DNA from 3 places in the Rhizobium sp. S163 genome. Region 3 is predicted to be linked to each of the others. Evidence: riboswitches for the same ligand, from Rfam matches in the RefSeq annotation. Region 3 holds a riboswitch; each other region holds the start of a gene.
The links. Region 3 has a riboswitch for cobalamin ahead of QTL96_RS11295 (ABC transporter substrate-binding protein). Riboswitches for the same ligand answer to the same signal wherever they lie in the genome.
Positions count from the first base shown of each region.

Region 1: another riboswitch for cobalamin. It lies ahead of cobU (bifunctional adenosylcobinamide kinase/adenosylcobinamide-phosphate guanylyltransferase); the one in region 3 lies ahead of QTL96_RS11295 (ABC transporter substrate-binding protein).
Region 2: another riboswitch for cobalamin. It lies ahead of nrdH (glutaredoxin-like protein NrdH); the one in region 3 lies ahead of QTL96_RS11295 (ABC transporter substrate-binding protein).

Region 1 is NZ_JAUDSA010000003.1:582,246-590,204, forward strand. Features, by position in the region: gene cobW (cobalamin biosynthesis protein CobW) at 1-965, opposite strand, end outside; gene cobU (bifunctional adenosylcobinamide kinase/adenosylcobinamide-phosphate guanylyltransferase) at 970-1,488, opposite strand; cobalamin riboswitch at 1,773-2,166, opposite strand; gene QTL96_RS02990 (chloride channel protein) at 2,413-4,203, shown strand; gene QTL96_RS02995 (cobyric acid synthase) at 4,200-5,654, opposite strand; gene QTL96_RS03000 (hypothetical protein) at 6,097-6,444, shown strand; gene QTL96_RS03005 (entericidin) at 6,451-6,606, opposite strand; gene QTL96_RS03010 (LysR family transcriptional regulator) at 6,760-7,701, opposite strand; gene QTL96_RS03015 (hypothetical protein) at 7,738-7,959, shown strand, end outside.
Region 2 is NZ_JAUDSA010000007.1:105,500-113,458, forward strand. Features, by position in the region: gene QTL96_RS09155 (PepSY domain-containing protein) at 1-483, shown strand, start outside; gene QTL96_RS09160 (copper uptake system-associated protein) at 498-1,415, shown strand; gene QTL96_RS09165 (SCO family protein) at 1,412-2,014, shown strand; cobalamin riboswitch at 2,349-2,571, shown strand; gene nrdH (glutaredoxin-like protein NrdH) at 2,821-3,042, shown strand; gene nrdI (class Ib ribonucleoside-diphosphate reductase assembly flavoprotein NrdI) at 3,053-3,466, shown strand; gene nrdE (class 1b ribonucleoside-diphosphate reductase subunit alpha) at 3,436-5,604, shown strand; gene nrdF (class 1b ribonucleoside-diphosphate reductase subunit beta) at 5,620-6,609, shown strand; gene QTL96_RS09190 (hypothetical protein) at 6,829-7,113, opposite strand; gene QTL96_RS09195 (sn-glycerol-3-phosphate import ATP-binding protein UgpC) at 7,481-7,959, opposite strand, start outside.
Region 3 is NZ_JAUDSA010000012.1:298,613-306,571, forward strand. Features, by position in the region: gene QTL96_RS11275 (ethanolamine ammonia-lyase subunit EutB) at 1-974, opposite strand, end outside; gene QTL96_RS11280 (class I SAM-dependent methyltransferase) at 1,233-2,036, opposite strand; gene QTL96_RS11285 (ABC transporter ATP-binding protein) at 2,043-2,813, opposite strand; gene QTL96_RS11290 (iron chelate uptake ABC transporter family permease subunit) at 2,810-3,850, opposite strand; gene QTL96_RS11295 (ABC transporter substrate-binding protein) at 3,847-4,878, opposite strand; cobalamin riboswitch at 5,123-5,362, opposite strand; gene QTL96_RS11300 (cytochrome c family protein) at 5,411-5,797, opposite strand; gene QTL96_RS11305 (ABC transporter substrate-binding protein) at 5,915-7,174, opposite strand; gene QTL96_RS11310 (aldo/keto reductase) at 7,171-7,959, opposite strand, start outside.

The sequences.
Region 1 (7,959 bases), on a different contig from region 3:
TCGCCGGCTGCCCAGGCGCGGTCGAAATAGTGATCGATACGGCTACCGACGGCCTGCAGCTGCAGACGCATCGGCTTGCCGGGAACGTCGACGAAACCCTTGAGGCGCAGAACGTCGTGCTCGGCGATGATACCCTTCAGGCTCTCGACAAAGGCCGCGGGATCGGCGATCGGGCCGAGCTCGACGACGAAGCTATCGAACTCGTCGTGGTCGTGCGGTGTGCCGTCCTCATGCTCAAGCTCGTGATGAGACTTGCGGTTGCCGATATCTTCCTCGGTGCCGATGCCGAGGCCGAGCAGCACTGATGCCGGCACCTCGCCGTTCTTCGCCTCGATCATCGCGGGCTTGCGCGCCGTGCGCGAAGAAACCTCGTCGCGCACACGGGCAAGGCCGGCGCCGTCGATGAGGTCGGTCTTGTTGAGCACGATCAGGTCGGCGCAGGTGAGCTGGTCCTCGAAGAGCTCCTCGATCGGGCTTTCGTGGTCGAGCGTATCGTCCTCGACGCGGCGAGCGTCGACTGCATCGTGATCGTCGGCAAAACGGCCGGCGGCGACGGCGGCGCTGTCGACTACCGTGATCACGCCATCGACGGTCACTTGCGTACGGATGTCGGGCCAGTTGAAGGCGGCGACCAGCGGCTGCGGCAGGGCAAGGCCAGAGGTCTCGATGACGATATGGTCCGGACGGTTCTCGCGCTCCAGAAGCTTGCTCATCGTCGGGATGAAATCGTCGGCCACGGTGCAGCAGATGCAGCCATTGGTAAGCTCGATGATATCGTCCTCGGTGCAATTCTCGGCGCCGCAGCCCTTCAGCACTTCGCCATCGACGCCGAGATCGCCGAATTCGTTGATGATGAGCGCGATCTTCTTGCCGCCCGCATTGGTCAACAGGTTGCGGATCATCGTCGTCTTGCCGGCGCCGAGAAAGCCGGTGATAACGGTGGCGGGGATCTTCTGCTGGTTCATCAATTCAACCCTTCATTTTCAGCGGCAGTCCCGCCGCGATAAAATACACATCTGCGGCGACCGCCGCGATCATCTGGTGCAGCCGCCCTGCATGGTCGCGAAATTCGCGCGCCATGCGGTTCTCGGGCACGATGCCGAGGCCGACTTCATTGGAAACCATCACGAGGCGCGCCTTCGCCTTCGGCAGATGGGCGGCCAGTGCAGCGAACTCCGCCGCCATGTCGCGCTCCTGCATCATCAGATTGGTGACCCAGAGCGTCAGGCAATCCACAAGCACCGCCCGCCCCTCGCCATCGATCACGGCAAGCCGGCCCGCGAGATCGAGCGGCTCCTCATGCGTGGTCCAGAGATCACCGCGATCGGCCTTGTGCTGATCGATCCGCGCGCGCATCTCCTCGTCCCAGGCGCGGCCGGTGGCGATGTAGTGGCGCTCGAGGCCGCTGTCGATGACGAGCTGCTCCGCAAAGCGCGACTTGCCGGAGCGGGCGCCGCCGAGGATGAGCGTAGAGGATGCGGTGGTCATGCCGGAACGGTTTCCGGCGATAAGCGGTGCCATCCACCACGATCTCCCTCATTCCTGTGCTTGTCACAGGAATCCAGTGCGCCCAAGTCCTCGGGCGCGAGAGACCAACGATCCAGCCGTGAGCAGTCATTCACCGCGCGGACGCGCGGTGGCTGGATTCCTGTGACGAGCACAGGAATGAGGGAACGATGGAAGTGCGTCCGGCCTGACACCGACGCCAAAATCTCATTGTCTGCCATGACAACCTCCGTGCTGGCATTGGGCACACTTGCCCAGGGGTGGGCTTTTCGCCCGGCACGATTGGCAGGTCTCCTGGCTCGCGGGTCCAGGCGACGATCGGGATAGCCACGCAGGCCATCCCGATCGTGCCATCGGTTCTTCCTCGCCTTCCCGGCTGCAATCATGAAAAGGCGGACGATTCGTAGATTTAGAGGCGTCCAACCCCGGTTGATCATGGCTTGCATTGCCAGTGGCTTTTCCGCCGCCTTCAGCCGCTCGCCTGCCTGCACCACGCAGGCAGCCGACAAGAATGCATCCGGCGTCGGACGGAAGACCCTGACCGCTCTACAGTCGCGGGGTCGGCTGTGATGAAAGCGCCCTGGTTGGGTCCACCCCGTCACATTCCCTTTTCATCCGCACCGCTTTTGGCGATCCGGAACCATCCGTTATCGATCCATGGTTAGGCAAGCGCGACTGCGAAGTCAATCGACCGCCAATCGCGCCCACCGGCCAAATTGATTGATATCAACTCTCAAGACGATCATCTCTACCAGATTTATCGTCTATTATCAGAGACTTAATGTCATAAAAACTTGTTGCGTCAGCCGGGTTTTTGCCGCATTTGCAGCGCATGCGGCGCAGCACCGCAAATGTCCCCTCCTTCGCCACCCTTGAACGGGCTTTCGCCCGCCTAGTTTCCCCATCATGCGCCTGAAAATCAATCTTAGACGGCTTGGCCCGCTACACACACTGCTCGACGCCGGGCGCATGCGCGCGCTCCTGAGACGCAGCGAAATGGGCATGGTGCTGGCTGGCGCGTTGATCGGCGTCACGTCTGGCCTCGCCGTCACCGGCATGAGCTTGATCTCGCGTGAGATGCACAGCCTGATCTTCGGGATCAGCGATGTCGAGCGATTGAGCTCCTCGCAGATCGACGACAAGTTCCTGCTGATGGCGGCCCCCGTCTGCGGCGGCATCCTGCTCGGCTTGTTGATGTATGTGCTGGCGAAAACACGCAAGAAGCCGATGGTCGACCCGATCGAGGCGAACGCGCTGCATGGCGGCCGCCTGTCCTTGACCGACAGCATCATCGTCGCGATCCAGAACCTGATCTCCAACGGCTTCGGCGCCTCCGTCGGCCTTGAGGCCGGCTATACGCAGTTGGCGTCCGGCATCGCCTCGAAGCTCGGCTTCAAGCTTCAGCTGCGCCGCGCCGACCTACGCGTTCTCGTCGGCTGCGGCGCCGCCGGCGCCATCGCCGCTGCCTTCAACGCCCCACTGACCGGCGCCTTCTACGCCTTCGAGCTCATCATCGGCACCTATACGATCGTGTCACTGACGCCGGTCGTCGTCTCGGCGCTCGTTTCCACGCTGGTCGCCCGGCTGCTGGCCGGCAGCGATTTCATCATCGATGTCGGCGATTTCGGAACGGTCATGCCGGCCGATTACGTGCCCGCCATCCTGCTCGGCGCCTTCTGCGCCGGCATCGGCATCCTGATCATGCAGGGCGTCGCCTTTATCGAGGAGCTCGCACGCCGCAGCTCGATCGCGCTGCCCTTCCGCCCGGCGCTTGGCGGCATCATCGTCGGGCTGCTCGCGCTGGTGACGCCGCAGGTGCTGTCGGCAGGCCATGGCGCGCTGCATCTCAATCTCGATCGTGAGGTCGTGATTCCCGTGCTGATCGGCCTTTTCCTGCTGAAGGCGCTGGCCTCGGCGATCTCGATCGGCTCCGGCTTCCGTGGTGGCCTGTTCTTCGCCTCGCTGTTCATGGGCGCGCTGCTCGGCAAGTTCTTCGCCTACTCGGCCCCCTATTTCGCCCATGCAACGCTGACGCCGATCATCTATGCCGTTGTCGGCATGAGCTCGCTTGCCGTCGCCGTCATCGGCGGACCGTTGACCATGACTTTCTTGGCGCTCGAAATCACCGGCGATTTTCCAATAACCGCCCTGGTCTTGGCCGCCGTCATCACCTCGTCGCTCGTCGTCCGCAGCACCTTCGGCTACTCCTTCGCCACATGGCGTTTCCACCTGCGCGGCGAAAGCATCCGCAGCGCCCACGATGTCGGCTGGATCCGCAATCTGACGGTCAACAAGTTGATGCGTGCCGACGTCAAGACCGCGAAGGTCGGCATCAGCATCGACCAATTCAAGGAAAGCTTCCCGATCGGCTCGGCCCAGCGCGTGATCCTGGTCGAAGACAGCGGCAAATATGCCGGCCTCGTGCTCGTGCCCGATATCTACGCCAACCTCACCGACACCGCCGACGAGAGCAAGGGCCTCGACGAATTCGTGCGCTACCGCAACGACTTCCTGACCCCGCAGATGAATGCCAAGCAGGCCGCCGCGATCTTCGACAAGACCGAGAGCGAAGCGCTCGCCGTCGTCAACAATCTCGTCGAGCGCACGGTGGTCGGCCAGCTCAGCGAAGCCCACACGCTGCGCCGCTACAGCGAAGAACTGGACCGCCGCCGCCGCGAGGTCTCGGGCGAAATCTAACCCAACAGGTTGTCCAGCCAGCGCTTGTCCAGATGAGCTTCGAGCTCGGCAGCCACCTCGTCGAGCGCCTGCTCGACGCCGGCGCGATAGTCGCGGCTTTGGCCTGTCAGGCCGAAGCTTGCAAGCAGCCGGGACCGGTAACCGTCACTCGCAAACAGCCCGTGCAGATACGTCCCAACGACCTTCCCGTCGCTAGAGCTCGCTCCGTCAGGCTTGCCGTCGACGATCGCGAAGGGCCGAACACGGTCGGCGCCTTCGGTGACCCCGAGATGGATCTGGTAGCCCGAGAGCGCCTCACCATTCTCCGCCGAAACCGCCATGCTGTTGCGTACCGTCTTCTCCGCGTCCATGACGGTCTCGACATCGAGCAGCCCGAGCCCCTCGATCTCGCGCACACTCCCTTCGATGCCCAGCGGATCACGCACCATGTGCCCTAGCATCTGGTAGCCGCCGCAAATGCCGATGACGCGTCCTCCACGCCTGATATGCGCGGCGAGATCTTTATCCCAACCCTGCATCCTGAAATCCGCAAGATCGGAAATGGTCGATTTCGACCCCGGAAGAATGATCAGCTGCGCATCGGCAGGCAACCGTTCGTCGGCACGAACGAACACCAGTTCCACATCCGGCTCGGCCAGCAGCGGATCGAGATCGTCGAAATTCGCGATCCGCGGCAACACGGGAACCGCGATCTTCAGCGCCCCGGCCTGCCCCCTCGCCAGCCGCTCCAGCGCCACCGAATCCTCGGCCGGCAGCCGCGCGGCGGCCTTCAGCCACGGTACGACGCCGAAACAGGGCCAGCCGGTGAACCGCCCGACAGCAGCGATCCCGTCATCGAAAAGCGACACGTCGCCGCGAAATTTGTTGATGATATAGCCCGAGATCATCGCCCGATCCTCGTCAGACAGGATCGTGTGCGTCCCGACCAGCGAGGCGATAACGCCGCCACGATCGATATCGCCGACCAGAACTACGGGCACGTCGGCGCGCGTCGCAAAGCCCATATTGGCGATATCGCCCGGCCGCAGGTTGATCTCGGCCGGCGACCCCGCCCCCTCGACGATGACAAGATCGGCACCACGCGAAACCTCCTCGAAGCTCTCGGTGACATAGTCGAGCAATTGCGGCTTGAGACGCTGGTAATCGCGGCCCTTGGCCTGCCCCCAAACCTTGCCCTGCACGATGATCTGGCTGCCGACATCCGATTGCGGCTTCAAGAGCACCGGGTTCATGTGCACGGAGGATGGCACACGCGCTGCCATCGACTGCAGCCACTGCGCCCGCCCGATCTCGCCGCCATCATCGGCGACCGCGGCATTGTTCGACATGTTCTGCGGCTTGAACGGGCGCACCGAGATGCCGCGATTGGCCGCCAGCCGACACAGGCCGGCAACGAGCACCGTCTTGCCGACATCCGAGCCGGTTCCTTGCAGCATGATGGCTTTGGTCATTTGGCGCGGCGTCTCCTCAAAACTGAAGACGGCGTACAACGGCGTTTCAGCCCCGGTCAATCGCAACGGCTCAATCGCAGCCGCTTGAAATGCGAAAGCCGCGCAGACCTTAAGGTCGCGCGGCTTGCCGAAATACGCTGGCGCTTTGCCCATACACGGCCAAGCTCACGTTCCCCGGGACGCAACACCTGATCCGGAGAAGCAGCGGTTGTCCCCCGCCACGTCGCTATTCTTAGCGCCACATTGTTACCGGATGGTTAGTGAGGACTTAACCAAATATGAATTCGCGCCCTTTTGACGATTTTGTTTCGGCAACGATATGAGCGGGTTGAGACAGGCTGCCGCACGGGCGACAGGTTTCCGCAAGCAAGCGCGTTGCATATAAGTCGCCAAAGACGACTCGCCGCTTCAAGCGACGAATGACACGACATGGAGAATGACGATGACCTCAGCCCCGTTTCCCAATTCCGAGACGATCGCCGCCAAGTTTTCCGCGCTGGGCGAACAGGACAAATCCTATCTTGGGCTGATCATGGAAAATCCGGCGCAGGACGACAGCCTGCTCGATGGCATCCATCGTCACCTCGACAATGCGTCGCGCGCACCGTTCCTGAACACGCTGAAGCTCGAGGCATTAGGGAAATGGGTTGGGGACGCAGCGCCGCCGCGTCTCCAGATTCGTTTGATGGAAGCTTCCAAGTCCAGCCAGCATCCGACCTATGCCGCCTTCCGCAAGGGCCTGACGGCGTCCGGCGGACTGGAAAAAGCCTATCCGTCGGCGCAGATCTGAGCCGGCTTAGCGCTTCGCGGCGTGATTGACGCTGCGGCCGGCATCCTGCGTAGCATTGACGGTGTTGGCCGCGTCGCGGCCGACGCCACGGATGGTGTTGGCGCAAGAGGCCAGAGTGAACAGAAGCATGATGGCAGCACCAATCTTTACCGTGGTGGTCATAGTCGGAAATCCCTTGTTAAAAACCGCTCTCCGCAGCCAGTCGCACGACTGCTGCGCGCTGATAACGCACTGAACCCAAAAAGGTTTCAGCCGGACTTCTCTTTTTTAAATGAGCGATATTAGCCGGGCACCAACACCGTGCCCGGATGGCCGTCAAGCGGCGATCGCCTTGGCTTTTTCGCTGAATGCCAGCCGAATGCTTTCGGCCACCGTCTTCATCGGCGCAGTCATCTGCGAGACGGTCAAAAGGCGGATATCGAAGGAGCCGAGTTCGGGCAGCCCGTCCTGCGCGCCGAGGATTTCCATGTCCTCTCCGACATAGGAGCGCGGCAGCGGCGCGATCGCGAGATCGGAAACTACGGCGGCGCGCTGCGCCATCGTATGGCCGCTCAGAAACGCCACGCGGAAATCCCGCTTCATCCGCTCGAGCTGCGCAAGCGCCTCAAGCCGCCAGATGCATCCCTCTTCCCATATAGAAATTGGCAGGGGTTCGCGGCGATGCGCGGTACCGCATTTGGCGCCGGCCCAGACCAACCTTTCGCGATAGACGATCTCACCATCGGTCGGCAGCGGGCGCGTGGCGCAGTTGATCAGCGCCAGATCGAGCCTCTGCTCCTCCATGCGCTTGCGAAGCCCCAGGCTCATGTCGATGGTCACATCGACCATGATTCCAGGAAAGTTCTCGGCGAAGTTCTTCAGGATGCCGGGCAGGATCCGCTCCCCGATATCCTCGGGCGCCCCCAGCCGCACGACGCCGCTCAGCTCCGGCATGATGAAGCGCGACACGGCCTCGTTGGAAAGAGCGAGCATGTTGCGCGCATAGGAGAGAAGCACCTCGCCATGCTGCGTCAGAGAAACCGAGCGCGCGTCGCGCAGAAACAGCGTCGCGCCGAGCTGCTCTTCCAGTTTCTTGATCTGCATGGACACGGCCGACGGCGTTCGGAAGACGGCTTCGGCGGCCGTTGAAAAATTGCCGGTCTCGGCGATCGCCACGAAGGTGCGCAGCACATCGTTGTCGAGGAGCGGAATGGGACGGCGAAGCGGAGCTGTCATCATCTCATCTTTCAATTTTCTTGATACATAACACAATATCATTTTGTTTGATTGAAAGTCAACGGAGGTTCAGTCTGGTTGGCATCGGATCACTTCGATGAAGGAGACAAACCGATGACCACTCGAACCCTGATAGAGAGCCTGCGCGACTTCATCGCCCGCCGCCGCGTTCTGGCGATGCGACGCACTGCCATCGAACAGATCGCCCGCCAGCCCGGCCACCTTGCCGCCGATGTGAACGTGCCGCGCCGGTATGCGCCAGCGGGCATCACCGTCGTCATCGTCAGCGCTATCGGCTGC
Region 2 (7,959 bases), on a different contig from region 3:
GGGTTGATGCCAGGCTTCGATATGGCAGTGCCTGTCGACGAAACAGGCGTCTACTCCGCGGCAGTCTACCCGGATGATCTCTCGAGGGAACGGATGATCCATATCGATCAGTATTCCGCAAAGCCGCTCGTGGACATCTCCTATGGACAATACCCGGTTTTTGGCAGAGCCATCGAGTGGGGCATCAACGTTCATCAGGGGCAGGAATTCGGTCGCCTCAACCAGTTCCTGATGCTGGCCACCTGCCTTGGTATTATTCTCTGCTGCGTGAGTGGGGTGGTCATGTGGTGGAAGCGACGTCCCTCTGGCCGGATCGGTGTTCCTCCAGCCCCGCCCCGCCGGTCGGTCTATGTTGGTCTTTGGTCGATTGCGCTTGTCTTCGCGCTTGCGTTCCCGCTGACGGGAATTGCCATCGCGGCGATGATACTAATCGATCAGGCCTTCATCCGAACAATCCCGCCGCTTCGGCGCGCATTTGCCTGAACGGAGGCGACACAATGGCGAAATTCGCAGTTTTACTCGCAGGACTTTTTCTGAGCACTTCGGCCCTTGCACACGAGGCCAGCATCGGCCCCATCAGTATCGAAAGGCCCGCCGTTCGTGCCATGGTGCCAGGCGCCAAGGTTGGTGGTGGCTACCTCACCATCAGGAATAATGGAACACAAGCCGACAAATTGGTCTCAGCAAGTGCCGATCGAGCCCGATCAGTGCAGATGCACGAAATGAGCACCAGCAACGGCATCATGGTCATGCGGGAGATGAAAGACGGCATCGACGTGCCTTCCGGGCAGACAGTTGATCTGCAACCCGGCGGGAGCCATCTGATGTTCATGGATGTCCAACAACCCTTCAAGCAAGGAGAAGAGATCAAGGCCACGTTGACGTTCGAACGAGCCGGTAGCGTCGACGTCATGTTCGATGTCGGTCCGATCGCTGGGCCGCTCTACGTTGGACGCGACGGAAGCGACCACACGTCGATGGAGATGCCGGGCATGGACATGGACGCGAAAGCGGCCCCGGATGACCCTTCTCAATCGATTCCCGCGACACTGAAGATCATGTTTGATCGACCGGAAAAGCCGCTCGTTGTTGAACCGGTCGTTGTCCAGGGTGATTGGGCGATTGCCGGATGGCAACAAGATGGCCGGGGTGGTCGGGCTCTTCTTATGAAAACCGCGCACGGCTGGCGACTGCATCTTTGCAGCGGAGATGGGATCAAGGATGCTGCGTCTCTGGAGAAGATCGGCCTGTCGACTGGCGACGCGTCGGCCCTGTCGTCTTCGCTACGCGCAGCCGAGGCAAAGCTCGATCCCAATGTCGTTTCACTCTTTGCCAGTTTCGAAGGCACCGTGATGATGGGAAAGGAGACGAGCGCAGACAGTAGCCATAGTGGACATGAGGGGCATGCACAATGAAAGCGCGAACGCTTGCAATCACCGCGTTGTCAGCCGGCGGTGCGCTCTTCCTCGCCTTGATCGGCGTCATGATATGGGTTTATGCCGATGAACCGCGAACTGGTCGCTTCGATGCCAGCTTCTCCCTCATCGACGATCGCGGAAACGCTGTCGACCAATCGATCTTCCACGGCCGCCCCGCGCTGGTTTATTTCGGATACACGAATTGCCCGGAGGTTTGCCCGACAACGATGTACGAGGTGGTCGATTGGATGAATGCTCTTGGAGATCAGGGAAAGTCCCTGAACGCTTTGTTCTTCTCCATCGATCCGGAGCGTGACACGCAGGAGGTGATGCACAACTACGTCACCGCCTTCAGCTCGCGCATTCGCGGTATTACCGGAAGCCCAGACGAGATGAAGAAGGTGGCCGATGGCTGGTTTATCCATGCCGCAAAGGAGGCCAGCGAGGACGGTGACTATCACATGAGCCACACGGTCTCATTGCTTCTGATTGGTGCAGACGGCCGCCTGAAGGGATTGATCCCCTATGGTGCCGACCGGGAAGATGCGATTGCAAAGATCCGTCATCTGCTGCTCAGCGAACCTAAAGGCGTTTGAGATAACCGTCATTTAACGAGTGGAGAAGCGCCATATGTCGAGCGGACCTGGGCGCTGCGCCATTCGCACGGTGATGGCTTTTTACATCGAAGTTGGAGCCGCGGTCACGTTGAGGCTTTAGTGCCTCGTGACGCATCCGTAATCAGCAGTGCGTCAGCATTGGCTTTGAGTGGCAACAGGACCGGTATCCGACGCCTGGCCCATGGCTTGCTCATGGTTTTTCGCTGTTTGCCCCCCCCGTCATCCCCTGCCCTTGATCCCCAGCCCTTGGATCCGTTGCGAAGGAAGATGAGAATAACCACTCGCACCCGTTGACGAGATTTTAGCCTCGTATACTATATCTAGTGTTCAAGGTTCTTTCGATTCGCGTCGGAAGCTAAGACGGGAATACGGTGCGTGAGGCCCATGATGGGCCAAGTAATGCCGGAGCTGCCCCCGCAACTGTAAGCGGTGAGCATTCGATCGATACGTCCACTGATGCCTTGAGGGCATTGGGAAGGCAGATCGGGTGTGACGACCCGCAAGCCAGGAGACCTGCCTTGTAACGAGAACGTCCACGGGCGGGGTGTCCGGAAGGTCGCGATTGCGTGCGGGATGTTGCCGTGCGTACCGCTTCCCCTGACCGCCGCATGAGCCACTTCGGGGTGCAAGTCTTATGATCTTAAGTTTCGAGTTCCGTCAGCGCGAGTGACGGGCGCCTGAGCGTCCGGCGACCGCAAGCGGCTGCTTTCATCATCCATCATTTTTGCCCGGACATCGGCGGATGTCCGATCGCTATCGCACGCCTATCCGACACGGGGATTATCATGAGCATTACCGTCTACAGCAAGCCCGCCTGCGTCCAATGCACGGCGACCACCCGCGCGCTTGACCGCCAGGGGATCAACTATGACGTGATCGACGTCTCGACCGACACGGCGGCTTACGAGCTCGTGCAAGGTCTCGGCTATCGCCAGGTTCCCGTCGTCGTCGCCGGCGACCTGCACTGGGCGGGCTTCCGTCCGGACATGATCAGCGCGCTGGCCTGAGGATCGGCCGGTGGGTGAGCTCGTCTATTTCTCCAGCAGATCCGAGAACACCCATCGCTTTGTCGAAAAACTCGGGCTGCCGGCATCGCGCATTCCCGTCAGTGCGCAGCTCACGCTGACCGCGCAACGTCCCTTTGTGCTTGTTGTCCCGACCTATTGCGGCGACGGCGGCAAGGGCGCCGTGCCCAAACAGGTCATCCGCTTCCTCAACGATGCGGACAACCGTTCGAACCTCCGGGGCGTGATTGCCGCGGGCAACAGCAACTTCGGCGAGACCTTCGGGCTTGCCGGCGACATCATATCCAAGAAATGCCAGGTGCCTTACCTCTACAGGTTCGAGCTTCTCGGCACGGATGAGGATGTCGCCAATGTCACACACGGATTGGAACGATTTTGGACACGGCAGTTCTCGAACGCCCCTTGAAGGCGACAGACACCAAGATAGCCGACGCGACGCTCGACTATCACGCGCTGAACGCGATGCTGAACCTCTATGACGAGGACGGCAGGATTCAGCTCGACAAGGATCGGCAGGCGGCGAAGCAGTATTTCCTGCAGCACGTGAACCAGAACACTGTCTTCTTCCATAATCTCAGGGAGAAGCTCGATTACCTCGTGACGGAGGGGTACTACGAGCAGGAGGTGCTGGACCAGTACTCGTTCAACTTCGTCCGCGATCTGTTCGACCACGCCTACGACAAGAAGTTCCGCTTCCCGACCTTCCTCGGCGCCTTCAAATATTACACCAGCTACACGCTGAAGACCTTCGACGGAAAGCGCTATCTGGAGCGCTACGAAGACCGCATCTGCATGGTGGCTCTGGCGCTGGCGCGCGGCAATGAGGGGCTCGCCCGCGATATGGTCGACGAGATCATTTCCGGCCGCTTCCAGCCGGCGACGCCGACCTTCCTCAATGCGGGCAAGAAGCAGCGCGGCGAACTCGTCTCGTGCTTCCTGCTACGCATCGAGGACAACATGGAGAGCATCGCCCGCGGCATCAATTCGGCGCTGCAGCTTTCCAAGCGCGGCGGCGGGGTCGCCCTGTCTCTGACGAACCTGCGCGAGGCCGGCGCGCCGATCAAGCAGATCGAAAACCAGTCGTCGGGCGTCATCCCGGTCATGAAGCTCCTGGAAGATAGTTTCTCCTACGCCAACCAGCTCGGCGCGCGCCAGGGCGCGGGAGCTGTCTACCTCAATGCCCACCACCCCGACATCATGCGCTTCCTCGACACCAAGCGCGAGAATGCCGACGAGAAGATCCGTATCAAAACGCTGTCGCTCGGCGTCGTCGTGCCCGATATCACCTTCGAACTCGCCAAGAACAACGAGGACATGTACCTGTTCTCGCCCTACGACGTCGAACGCGTCTATGGCGTCGCCTTCAGCGAGATCTCGGTCACCGAGAAATACCGCGAGATGGTGGCCGACTCCAGGATCAAGAAGAAAAAGATCAAGGCGCGTGACTTCTTCCAGGTGATAGCCGAGATCCAGTTCGAGAGCGGTTATCCCTACATCATGTTCGAAGACACGGTGAACAAGGCGAACCCGATCGCCGGGCGCATCACCATGAGCAATCTGTGCTCGGAAATCCTGCAGGTTAGCGATGCCAGCACCTATGATGCCGATCTCTCCTACGATCACATGGGCAAGGATATCTCCTGCAATCTCGGCTCGCTGAACATCGCCGCGGCGATGGACTCGGCTGATTTCGGCAAGACGATCGAAACATCGATCAGGGCGCTGACCGCCGTTTCCGACATGAGCAATATCACCTCGGTCCCATCGGTCGCCAAGGGCAATGCCGACAGCCACGCGATCGGTCTCGGCCAGATGAACCTTCACGGCTATCTTGCCCGCGAACGCATCTATTACGGTTCCGAAGAGGGCGTCGATTTCACCAACATCTACTTCTACACCGTAACCTATCATGCCATCCGCGCGTCGAACCGGCTCGCGGTCGAGCGTGGCCAGAGCTTTAAGGGCTTCGAGAACTCGAAGTACGCGTCGGGCGACTATTTCGACAAGTACACTGAAAGCGAATGGATGCCAGCGACGGCGCGCGTGGCTGAACTGTTTGAGACGGCAGGCATCCACATCCCGACGCAGGGCGACTGGCTGGAGTTGAAGAAGGCTGTCATGGAAGGTGGGCTTTATAACCAGAACCTGCAGGCCGTGCCGCCGACGGGATCGATCTCCTACATCAATCACTCGACCTCCTCGATCCACCCGATCGTCTCCAAGATCGAGATCCGCAAGGAAGGCAAGATTGGCCGCGTCTACTACCCGGCCGCCTTCATGACCAACGACAATCTCGACTATTATCAGGATGCCTACGAGATCGGGCCGGAGAAGATCATCGACACCTATGCGGCGGCCACCCAGCATGTCGACCAGGGCCTGTCGCTGACGCTGTTCTTCCGCGACACCGCGACGACGCGCGACATCAACAAGGCGCAGATCTATGCGTGGAAGAAGGGCATCAAGACCATCTACTACATCCGCCTTCGCCAGATGGCGCTGACCGGCACGGAAGTGCAGGGCTGCGTCTCCTGCGCCCTTTGATCCCAGGTGAGCAAGATGAACATTCAAGTGAAGACCAAAACCCCGAAGGTCGCCGCGTCCGTGCGCGCCATCAACTGGAACCGGATCGAGGATGACAAGGACCTCGAGGTCTGGAACCGCCTTACCGGCAATTTCTGGCTGCCGGAAAAGGTGCCGCTGTCGAACGACATCCCGTCCTGGGCGACGCTCAAGCCGGAAGAGCAGCAACTGACCATCCGGGTCTTCACCGGATTGACGCTGCTCGACACGATCCAGAACGGCGTCGGCTCGGTGAAACTCATGGCCGACGCTGTGACCCCGCATGAGGAGGCGGTGCTTTCCAACATCTCCTTCATGGAAGCGGTGCACGCACGCTCCTATTCGTCGATCTTCTCGACGCTGTGCTCGACACCCGATGTCGACGATGCCTATCGCTGGTCGGAGGAGAACGAGTTCCTGCAGCGGAAGTCGGCACTAGTCATGGAGCAATACGCGTCCGATGATCCGCTGAAGAAGAAGGTCGCGTCGGTCTTCCTCGAAAGCTTCCTGTTCTATTCCGGGTTCTATCTGCCGATGTACTGGTCGAGCCGCGCCAAGCTCACCAACACCGCCGACATGATCCGCCTCATCATCCGCGACGAGGCCGTGCATGGCTATTATATCGGCTACAAGTTCCAGCGGGCAGTCGAGCGCTTGCCTGAGGCGCGGCGCCAGGAGATCAAGGACTTCGCCTTCGATTTGCTGTTGGAACTCTACGACAACGAGGCGAAGTACACCGAGGCGCTCTATGACGGCGTCGGCCTCACCGAGGACGTCAAGAAGTTCCTGCATTACAACGCCAACAAAGCGCTGATGAACCTCGGCTACGAGGCACTGTTTCCGGCTGAAGCATGCAAGGTCAATCCGGCTATCTTATCGGCGCTCTCGCCCAACGCCGACGAGAACCACGACTTCTTCTCCGGATCCGGTTCTTCCTACGTCATCGGCAAGGCCGTTGCCACCGAAGACGAAGACTGGGATTTCTGAAGTCGCGCACTAGCTGCTTTGGCGAAGGGTGACCACCAGCTTGCGCTGGTGGTGTGATCCTGAAAGCCGATCTGCTCTGCGACCCCGAGCGCCGGCTCGATCACATACTCTTTGGCTAAACTGTTCGCTTGTGACCAACTCATACTCGTTTGTTCTCGGGATTTTGGGAGCTGTGGCACAGCAGTGTCCATGACAAGGCCTGCGCCGCCTCTGATCTTATCACTCGGCGCCGGGCTGGACACCAAGGACGAAGTCGATAACTTTCGACGAAGACATCTCGCACGGCTTCAGCAAAGGAAGCATCTGGCTGGTTTGATAGAGATTGAAGGAGACAACGTCGTTTCCTGCAAGTTCTTCTGCGAACAGCCAGATGCGACGCTCATTGTCGGATCGGCGTATAGTTATGCCCCAGCTCCGGCCGTTAAACTCGCCCTTGAAGAACCCGGTCGGAAGTCGCGCGAGAGCTCGCTGGAAATCCGAGATTTCTGCCTCGGGATCCGTCATGGCGAAAGACACTCTTCGCAGATGCCGCAGCAATCCTCATCCAGTACCGCAGGCCGCCCGCAGCAGTCGCAGGCAGACGTCCGCGACCCCGCGCGTATCCCCGGTTGAGGTGGCAGAATGTCGATCATGTCTTCGTCGTAGTGACTAGTAGATAGGTGTTCGTCCATGCCGGGCTCCAAAATCTGGACTCCAGATAGTGAAGACTTTTCCGATAGCAAGATGGGTGCCTTGAAGGCGACGTGTTGTACGTCGTTTCTCCATGAGCGCCTTGCTGTCACCTCCCCCGGGAGGGGCATCCCAGCCGTTTCCTCATTGTCAGGACGCGATGGATTATGCCTCCTCCAAAATCGCAGGTCGCTGCGCGAACTCAACCGCTTTGCGGATTGATCACGTGGGTGGAGCCGAATGTCTCCACAGGTGTCGCGACACGGCGACCTGCACTGTCGAAACAGTGGACGGCGTCCGGTTCGGCCTGAAGCATTACCCGGCTGCCTATAGCCATCGTCGATCTGCCTGCTACTCGAAAAACAATCTCCACCCCGCCAGTCGTCGTGGCATGAATGTAGCTTTCTGCACCGACAAGTTCGATGGCGCCGATGTCGACCGCAAGGCTGAATGTTGAACCCTTTCGCGTGTCGGAGATTTTCAAGTCCTCAGGGCGAACCCCGATGGTCGCCACTCCAAGGGGAAGCGACAGGCCGGGAGCGTCGGTGCCCAACGCCTCGGCGGTGACGAGGTTCATAGCCGGCGAACCAATGAAGGCTGCCACGAACGTAGTGGCCGGCCGCTCGTAAAGCTCGATTGGCGTTCCGACCTGTTCAATCTGTCCGCCATTCAGCACGACAA
Region 3 (7,959 bases):
TTGACGAGCAGCGGATCGAACTCGCGCGCGACGGCATAGGCTCTCGTCTCCATCGTCTGCTGGTCGACGCCGAAATGCGCGTCGGCCGAGAGTGCTGCTCCCTGCCCGGTTTCGAAGTACATCAGGTTGGCGCCCGGCATGCCGCGCTTCAGCGATCGTCCGGCATCCTGCGCCTCCTTCAGCAGCGCGAGATCGATGCCGAAGCCTTCATTGGCCTTCTGCGATCCCGCAACCGACTGGAACATCAGATCAACCGGCGCTCGCGCTTCAACCGCACGGATGGCTGTGGTAACGTGGCCGAGACAGCATGTCTGGGTGGGTATGGCAAGGCGCTCGCGGATTTCGTCGAGCAGCGAGACGATCCGCACATAGTCCTCAACACTATCAGTCGCCGGATTGACGCCGATGACGGCGTCGCCGGAGCCCATCAATAGACCGTCGATCGCCGAAGCGGCAATGCCGCGGCTGTCGTCGGTCGGATGGTTCGGCTGGTTGCGGGTCGACAAGCGGCCGGTGAGGCCGAGCGTGTTGCGAAAGCGCGTGACGACCTGCCGTTTGGCGGCGACGGCGATCAGATCCTGCAGCCGCATGATTTTCGAGACGGCCGCCAGCATTTCCGGCGTGATGCCATAGGTGATCGCCTCGAGTGCCCGCTGATCCGTTTCTGGCTTCAGCAACCACTCGCGAAACTCGCCCACAGTGAACGAACTGATCGGCGCGAAAGCTTGCGCGTCGAACTGCCTTGAAATCAGCGCCGAGACCTCGTCGATCTCCGATGGAATGACTTCTTCGGCGAGAAAAGCCTTCAGTGGCAGATCGGCAAGTGCCATCTGGGCTGCGAGCCGCTCGACCGGTCCGCTCGCCGCGATACCCGCGAGCTGATCGCCGGAGCGATCCGGCGTCGCTTTTGCGAGGAGGTCCTTAAGATCGCGAAAGCCGAAGCGCGTTCGTTCGATCGTCGTGCTGTATGCCATTGTGGGAGTCCTAGCGTTCAAGGGTTCAGACCGTCCCGATCCGATCGGGCTGGCTGACAGGCGTAATCCTCCCTTGAGACTGCCGGCGCTCGGCCTTTTGAGACGGTGATCCGGCCTCCCGTGCCGATCACCGCAAGCATGAGCGCCATGCCGTTATGCGCAGATGACCTCGTCTAGCCGATCACGTCAACATGCTGCGATGGCAACAGGCTGCAAAATTCGCCGACGGCATCAAATCCACCGCCTTTGCGCGATAGATCAGGCCTCTTCACCTTGCGAGACGCCGGCGGATTTGGCCACGAGAATGAAGCGCCGATAGACCAGCGTCCGAAGCCGGTTACGCAGATTGGCGCCGCGCCGCTGCGCCTTCGCGATCGGTCCATGCGACGCGATCTCGAAACCTATGAAGCCGGCCTGCGTCAATTGCGGAACAAGATCATCTGGCCGCAGGCCGGCGCCGAAGGGGAGCGCGGACATGATCGCCGAATGGCGCTCGCTCATCGCGCCATCATAATGCCGATCCGCGCCGCAGAAACGATCGATCCGGCGGATGAGCCATGCTGCGGCGCGGCCGAGCCTTGTCGGCTTCGCCCAGTCGCCGTCGAAGACCAATAGCGTGCCACCCGGCTTCAGCACGCGATGCCACTCGCCGAATGCCTTTGCGGGATCGGTCAGCGTCCACACCAGATGCCGGCAGATGATGGCATCGTAGCGGCCATCCGGCTCCATCGGATTTTCAGCGTCTGCCAGCACAAAGCGCAACCGTTCCTTGCCGGTATGCTTGGCCTTGGCGATTGACAGCATGGCCTCGGAGAAATCCAGCGCGGTCACATCATGGCCGAGATCGTGGATCACCGCCGTGACCTCGCCGGTTCCACAGGCAAGTTCGAGGACACGCAACGACGTCGGCCCCAGATGATCGCGCATCGGCTGCTGCCAGGCGTCGAACTCCGGTCCACTCGGTATCCTGTGGCCGAAGGCAAGATCGAAAGTCTGCGAGCGCTTGGACCAGTAGTCCCGGATCTCTTCCTTCAAATCGAAATTGGTTTGTCTGATGGACATCGAACCTCAAGAAATACAGCCAAGAAAATGGATATGCTGCCGACCATGATGCGGCGAGCGCTCGATATGGGCGCGCACTCCGAACACATCGGCGATCAAGCCTTCGGTCAATACCTCGTCCGCCGGTCCGACCGCAACAAGCCGACCCTGGCTAAGCACAGCAATCCTGTCGCAAAACATGGCGGCGAGGTTCAGATCATGCAGCGCAACGATGCTGGTGACCGGCAGCTTGGCAACCAGCGACAGGATTTCGAGCTGATGCTGGATGTCGAGGTGATTGGTCGGCTCGTCGAGCAGAAGCTCGGTCGGCGTCTGCGCCAGCGCGCGGGCGATATGCACCCGCTGCCGCTCGCCGCCCGACAGCGTATGCCAGAGCTGCCGCGCCTTCTCGACCATGCCCACCTGCCGCAGCGCATTCTCGACCGCTTCTTCATCATTGGCGCTCCACGGCGCCAACGGACCGCGATGTGGCGTGCGCCCGAGACGGACGACCTCAGTGACCGTCACCTGTGTTTCCGTCGTGGCCTGCTGCTCGACAAAGGCAACACGCCGGGCAATGTCGCGGCGTGCCAGCGTGTCGATGCCGGTATCGCCGAGTGCAATGACACCGCTCTTCACCTTTCGCAGCCCGCCGATCAACCGCAGCAGGCTGGACTTTCCCGAACCGTTCGGCCCGATTAGGCCCAGCGTCTGGCCGGTGGGGACCTCGAGACTTATGCCCTTGACAACAAGCACGCCTGACGTTGCCCAGTGCACATCGCTGATGGAAATGCTCATGCGGGCCGCCTCGCCTTGTAGAGAATGAGCGCGAATGCCGGCGCGCCGAAGAGCGCGGTGACCACGCCGATCGGCAACACCTGCTGCGGGATGATGACGCGCGAGACGATATCGGCGACCACCATGAAGATCGCTCCGGATATCGCCGTTGCCGGTAACAGGCGCCCATGCCCCGGCCCGACCACGAAACGCGCCGCATGCGGAATGACCAGCCCGACGAAGCCGATCGAGCCGACGATGCTGACCATCGTCGCGGTAAGCAGCGCCGTGAGCGCAAGCAGCACGATCCGGATACCAGCGACCGGAATGCCGAGCGCCGCCGCAGCATCGGTACCGAAAGTGAAGGCATCGAGCGCGCGGGCGTAAAGCATGCAGACGAGAAAGCCGGCGATTGCAACGGGAGCGGCAAGATAGACATCCGGCCAGCGTACGCCGGAAAGGCTGCCGAGCAGCCAGAACATGACGCCGCGCGCCTGCTCTGCATTTGCCGATGTCGTGACGATATAGGACGTCAGCGCGTTGAAGAGCTGCGAACCGGCGACACCTGCGAGGATGATACGGTCCGTCCCGCCGCCGGAGCCCACCGCCAGCAAAGACACCAGCAGGAACGCCGCGACCGCGCCGACGAAAGCGCCGGCGGAAAGCGTCAACACGCCATAGCCGAAACCGAGGATCATGACGGCGACGGCCCCGGTGGACGCGCCGGCCGAGATGCCGAGTACATAGGGCTCGGCCAGCGGATTGCGCAGCAACGCCTGCAGCACCGCGCCGCATAGCGCAAGAGCCGCTCCGGCGCTGGCGGCGACAAGCGCGCGGCTCAGGCGATAATCCCAGATGATGCCTTCATGGATGCGGCTGAGTTCAAAGCCGGTGCCAAGCAAGCGGTTCGCAACGGCCTTGGCCGTCGTGTCGACAGGAATGGAGATCTCGCCGATAGACACGGCGAGACTGATGACAAAGCCCAATGCCACGACGGCAAGGACGAAGAGCACGAGCAGCGCTCTCCATCCCCGGTGGGCTATCGACGCGTGCCTCACTTGGAAAGACCGAAGGACTTGATGCCGGCGGCAAGGCGTTCCAGGCCGTCGATGGTACGGATCGTCGGGTTCATCGACTGCGCATCCATCTCGACGAAGTGCCTGTTCTTGACGGCATCGAGCTGGCTGGTGACCGGGTCCTTTTCAAGGAAGTCGATCTTAACCTTCGGATCGTCGGCAGCGTAGCGGCGACGGTCCATGGTGGCGATGACGATGACTGCAGGGTTGGCCTGCGCGATCGTTTCCCAACCGACCAGCGGCCACTCTTCCTCGGTGCTGACGACGTTGCGGGCGCCGAGCGTTTTCAGAATATAGGCCGGAGCGCTGTTCTTGCCGGCGATAAAGGCATCGCCCTGCACTTCCTTGCTGGAAAACCAGAAGGCGACAGGCAGATCCTTCGCCGACCCGCCAAGCGATGCCACGGCATCCGCTTCGCGCTTCTTCAAGTCAGCGATCAGGGCCGCGCCGCGATCCTGGATATCGTAGATCTCCGCCAGTTCGGCGATCTCCTGGTAAATCAGCTCCATGGTGAAGAGCTCACTGCGCACGCCGTCGCCACCATCGGTGTTGACCTTCGCGACGCAATCAGCCGGCGAGACATAGGTCTTGATGCCAAGACCGGCGAACTGCTCGCGCTTGCCGACCGAGCCTTGCGTGCCGACATGCCATTCGAACTCGGCCGCAACCAAGTCCGGCTCCTGGCCGACGACGGATTCGAAACTCGGATCATTGTCGGCCAGCCGCTTGATCCCCTTGTTGACCTCGGCATAGGCGGGCAGCACCGGCCCGACCCAGACCGCCGTGCCTACGATCTTGTCGGCAAGGCCGAGCGAGTAGAGAATTTCGGTCATGCCCTGGCCGATCGACACCGTCTTCTTCGGCGCGCTGTCGAATGTCACCTGCTGGCCGCAATTGGTGATCGTCAGCGGGTAGGTCGTTGCCGCTGCATGGGCGGCGGGGAGAAAGGTGGTAAAGGTGCAAGCCGTCGCGATCGAAAGCAGCGCGGTTCGCAGGATGATGCGGTTCATATTGGTCCTCATGTATGACTGAAGCCCGCAGCCGACTGGCCGCGGCTGTGAAACTCGACGCGGGGACCGCCGCGGATGATGCAGGACGACACAGCAGAGCGCTCGCCTGAAATCATGCGGCGGCGAAAACTATCGTTGGATCACGGACATGAGATTTGTGGAGGGGAATAAAGCGGGGCCGCGCCAGCGGCTGACGTCAAAAACCATCATATGATGCTCCTCTCCGGACAACCCCGTCCGGGATGGTGGACACTGTTTTGACGGCAGGTCTCCTGGCTTGCGAATATGCACCTGACATCTGCCTTCCCACGAAGAGCTTCGCAGTGGCATGGCGTTCGAGACGAACACCACAAGAACATCAGGCAATCCGCTTACAGTTGCGGGGGCAGCCACGGTCTTGGCCCCATTCGGGTCGTCCGCACCGTGTTCCCTATTAATCCCGTCGGAAGTCATCCCTTCGGGAACCATCAGGTGTGACTTAGGCGATCCGGCGCCGAGGCGTCAAGCCGTGGCGGACCGACATTTGGCGCGTCTAGGGATTGGCTCGGAGATAGCCGATCAGGTCGGTGATCTCCGACGTCGTCCATAGGCCGCCGAAGCTCATCTTCGTTCCCGGCACTTTCTTCTTGGGGTTTGATAGAAATTCCGAGAGCGCCGCCTCGTCCCAGACAAGTCCGCCGGCACCGGCCGTCTTCATCGCTTCGGAATATCGGTAGTCGGGCAAGCTTCCGGCTGGACGGCCGACGACACCCTTCAGATGCGGGCCGAAACCGTTGCGATCGGAATCGACCTTGTGACAGGCAACGCACAGCCTGAACACCCGCCGTCCATGCTCGACATCCTCGGCGGATGCCGCGGATGTCGTCACGAGCAGGCTCGCGATCGAACAGATCGACGGAAGGATTGAGCGCTTTTTCATATGTCGATGGCCTGTCGTTGTGTTTGCCAAATGCATCTGCTTAGCCAACAAAGCACATAGGCGCCCAGACCAGACTGGTGCGACATGGGAGCACATCCCCCATGTCGCCTGGCGCTTCTACTGCGCGGTCTTGATCTTGGTGACCTCTTCGGCGCTCAATTCGCCGACCGTCGTCACCTCGCCATTGCTGATCTTCCACAGGCGGAACGGACCGGTGATATCGCCGTACTTGTCGAAGCTGACAGGGCCGATGACACCTTCATACTTCACCGGCTTGCCGTTCTTGATGAGCTGCAGCGCCTTGGCGAACTCTTCCTTGCCGGCATGGATGGGCGTGCCGCCCTCGGCGACAACTTCCGGCATGGCTGCCTTGATGGCGGCCGCATCGGCCTTGCCGGCCTTGGCAATGGCCAGCGCCACGATCGCACCCGCGTCATAAGAGCGGTCGGCGGCCGGGGCCGAAGGCGAGATGCCGCCGGAGAAGGCTTCGTAGTTGCCGGTGAAATACTCGGTCGACGCCGTCGGGCTGGTACCCGAGGAGGTGCCGTAGGCGTTCTCCAGATACTGCGCGCCGACGCTCTCGATGAAGTCCTTGGAGTTCATGCCGTCATTCAGCAGGAAGGTCTGCTTGCCACCGCCGGAAACCCAGGCGCGGGCGATGGTCGCGCCATCGACGGGGGTGCTGACGAGATAGAGCGCATCGGGCTCACCAGCCATGGCGGCGCTGGCTTCGGACGCGTAGCTCGACTGCTTCTCGTTATAGGGCGTCGTCGATGTGATCGTGCCGCCAAGCTTCTGGTATGCGGTCGCAAACTCCTTGACCATGTTGACGCCGAAGTCGTTGTTGACGTTGATGATCGCGATCTTTTTCAAGCCCTGATCCATCGCGAATTTCGCGGCCGCCGTGCCCTGCAACGCGTCGGACGTGATGGTGCGGAAGAAGACGCCGTTGGCCTTGCCGCTGCGACCAAGCTCGGTCAGCGTCGGCGAAGAGGATGCGGGCGAGACCTGCACGACGCCGGCCGGCGCCGTCACCGATGTCAGGATCGGGATCGATACCGACGAGATGATACCGCCGATGATGACCGGCACCTTCTTGATGTTGACGAGCTGGGTTGCCTGATCGACGGCGACGTTGCCCTGGCTCTGGCTGTCGCGCGTGTCTGCAACGATCTTGCAGCCATTGACGCCACCGGCATCGTTGATGTCGCGGAAGGCCATCTCAACGGACTTCGCGCCCGCCTGGCCATATTCTCCGGCCGGGCCGGTAAGTTCCATGACGAGGCCGACGGTGATGTCGCAATCGGCCCCGAACGTCGGCGCCGTGGACGCAGCAAGGGCAGCGACCATGGCGGAAAGCAGGAATGTCATTCTCATTTTTGTTCCCCTTTGTTGAGATTGTACTTCATGATGCTGCCGTGGCGGCCTTCCCTGTCCCGCTCCAGCGTATAAACGTCGCCGTCGAGCGGCTTCGATTGCGTAAGGATCGCGTCGATCTCGGCTCTATCCGTTTCGCTGAGCGCGATATCGGCGATGGCGAGATTGGACTTCAAATGCTCCCTGTTGCGGGCGCCGACGATGACGGCCGCGACGCCTGGCTTGGTCAGCATGGCGGCGCTTGCGATCGTGGCGATATCGGTGTCGTGCCGGTCGGCGATCCCGCGCAGCGTCGACAGCAGGGCCTGGAACAGGTCCCAGCCGCCGAAATCATCGATGATCAGCTTGTATTTCGTCAGCGAGCGGTTTTCGAGCGGATGCTCCGGCTCCGTTTGTCCGAGCCAGCGATCGGCGAGGAAGCCGCCGGCCACGGTGCCGTAGCACAACAGCGCGAAGTTCTTTTCCTGAGCAAGCGCAACCATGCGCTTTTCCGGCCGCCGGTCGAGCAGCGAATATTGCAGCTGCAACGAGGTAAAGGGCACGCCCGAGCCGATGATCGCCTCGATATGATCCGTGTCGAAATTGGTGCCGCTGATCTTGCCGATCTTGCCGGCCTCATGCAGCTCCTTCAGCCAGCCCGCCGTCTCCAGCCAGCCCTCGATATCATAGGCCCACCAGTGGAACTGCACGAGATCGAGGCAATCGAGGTTGAGCCGCTTGCGCGAAGTATCGATGACGCCTTCGACATAAGCCTTGCTGATGTTTGGCAGCACCGTCAGATCGGG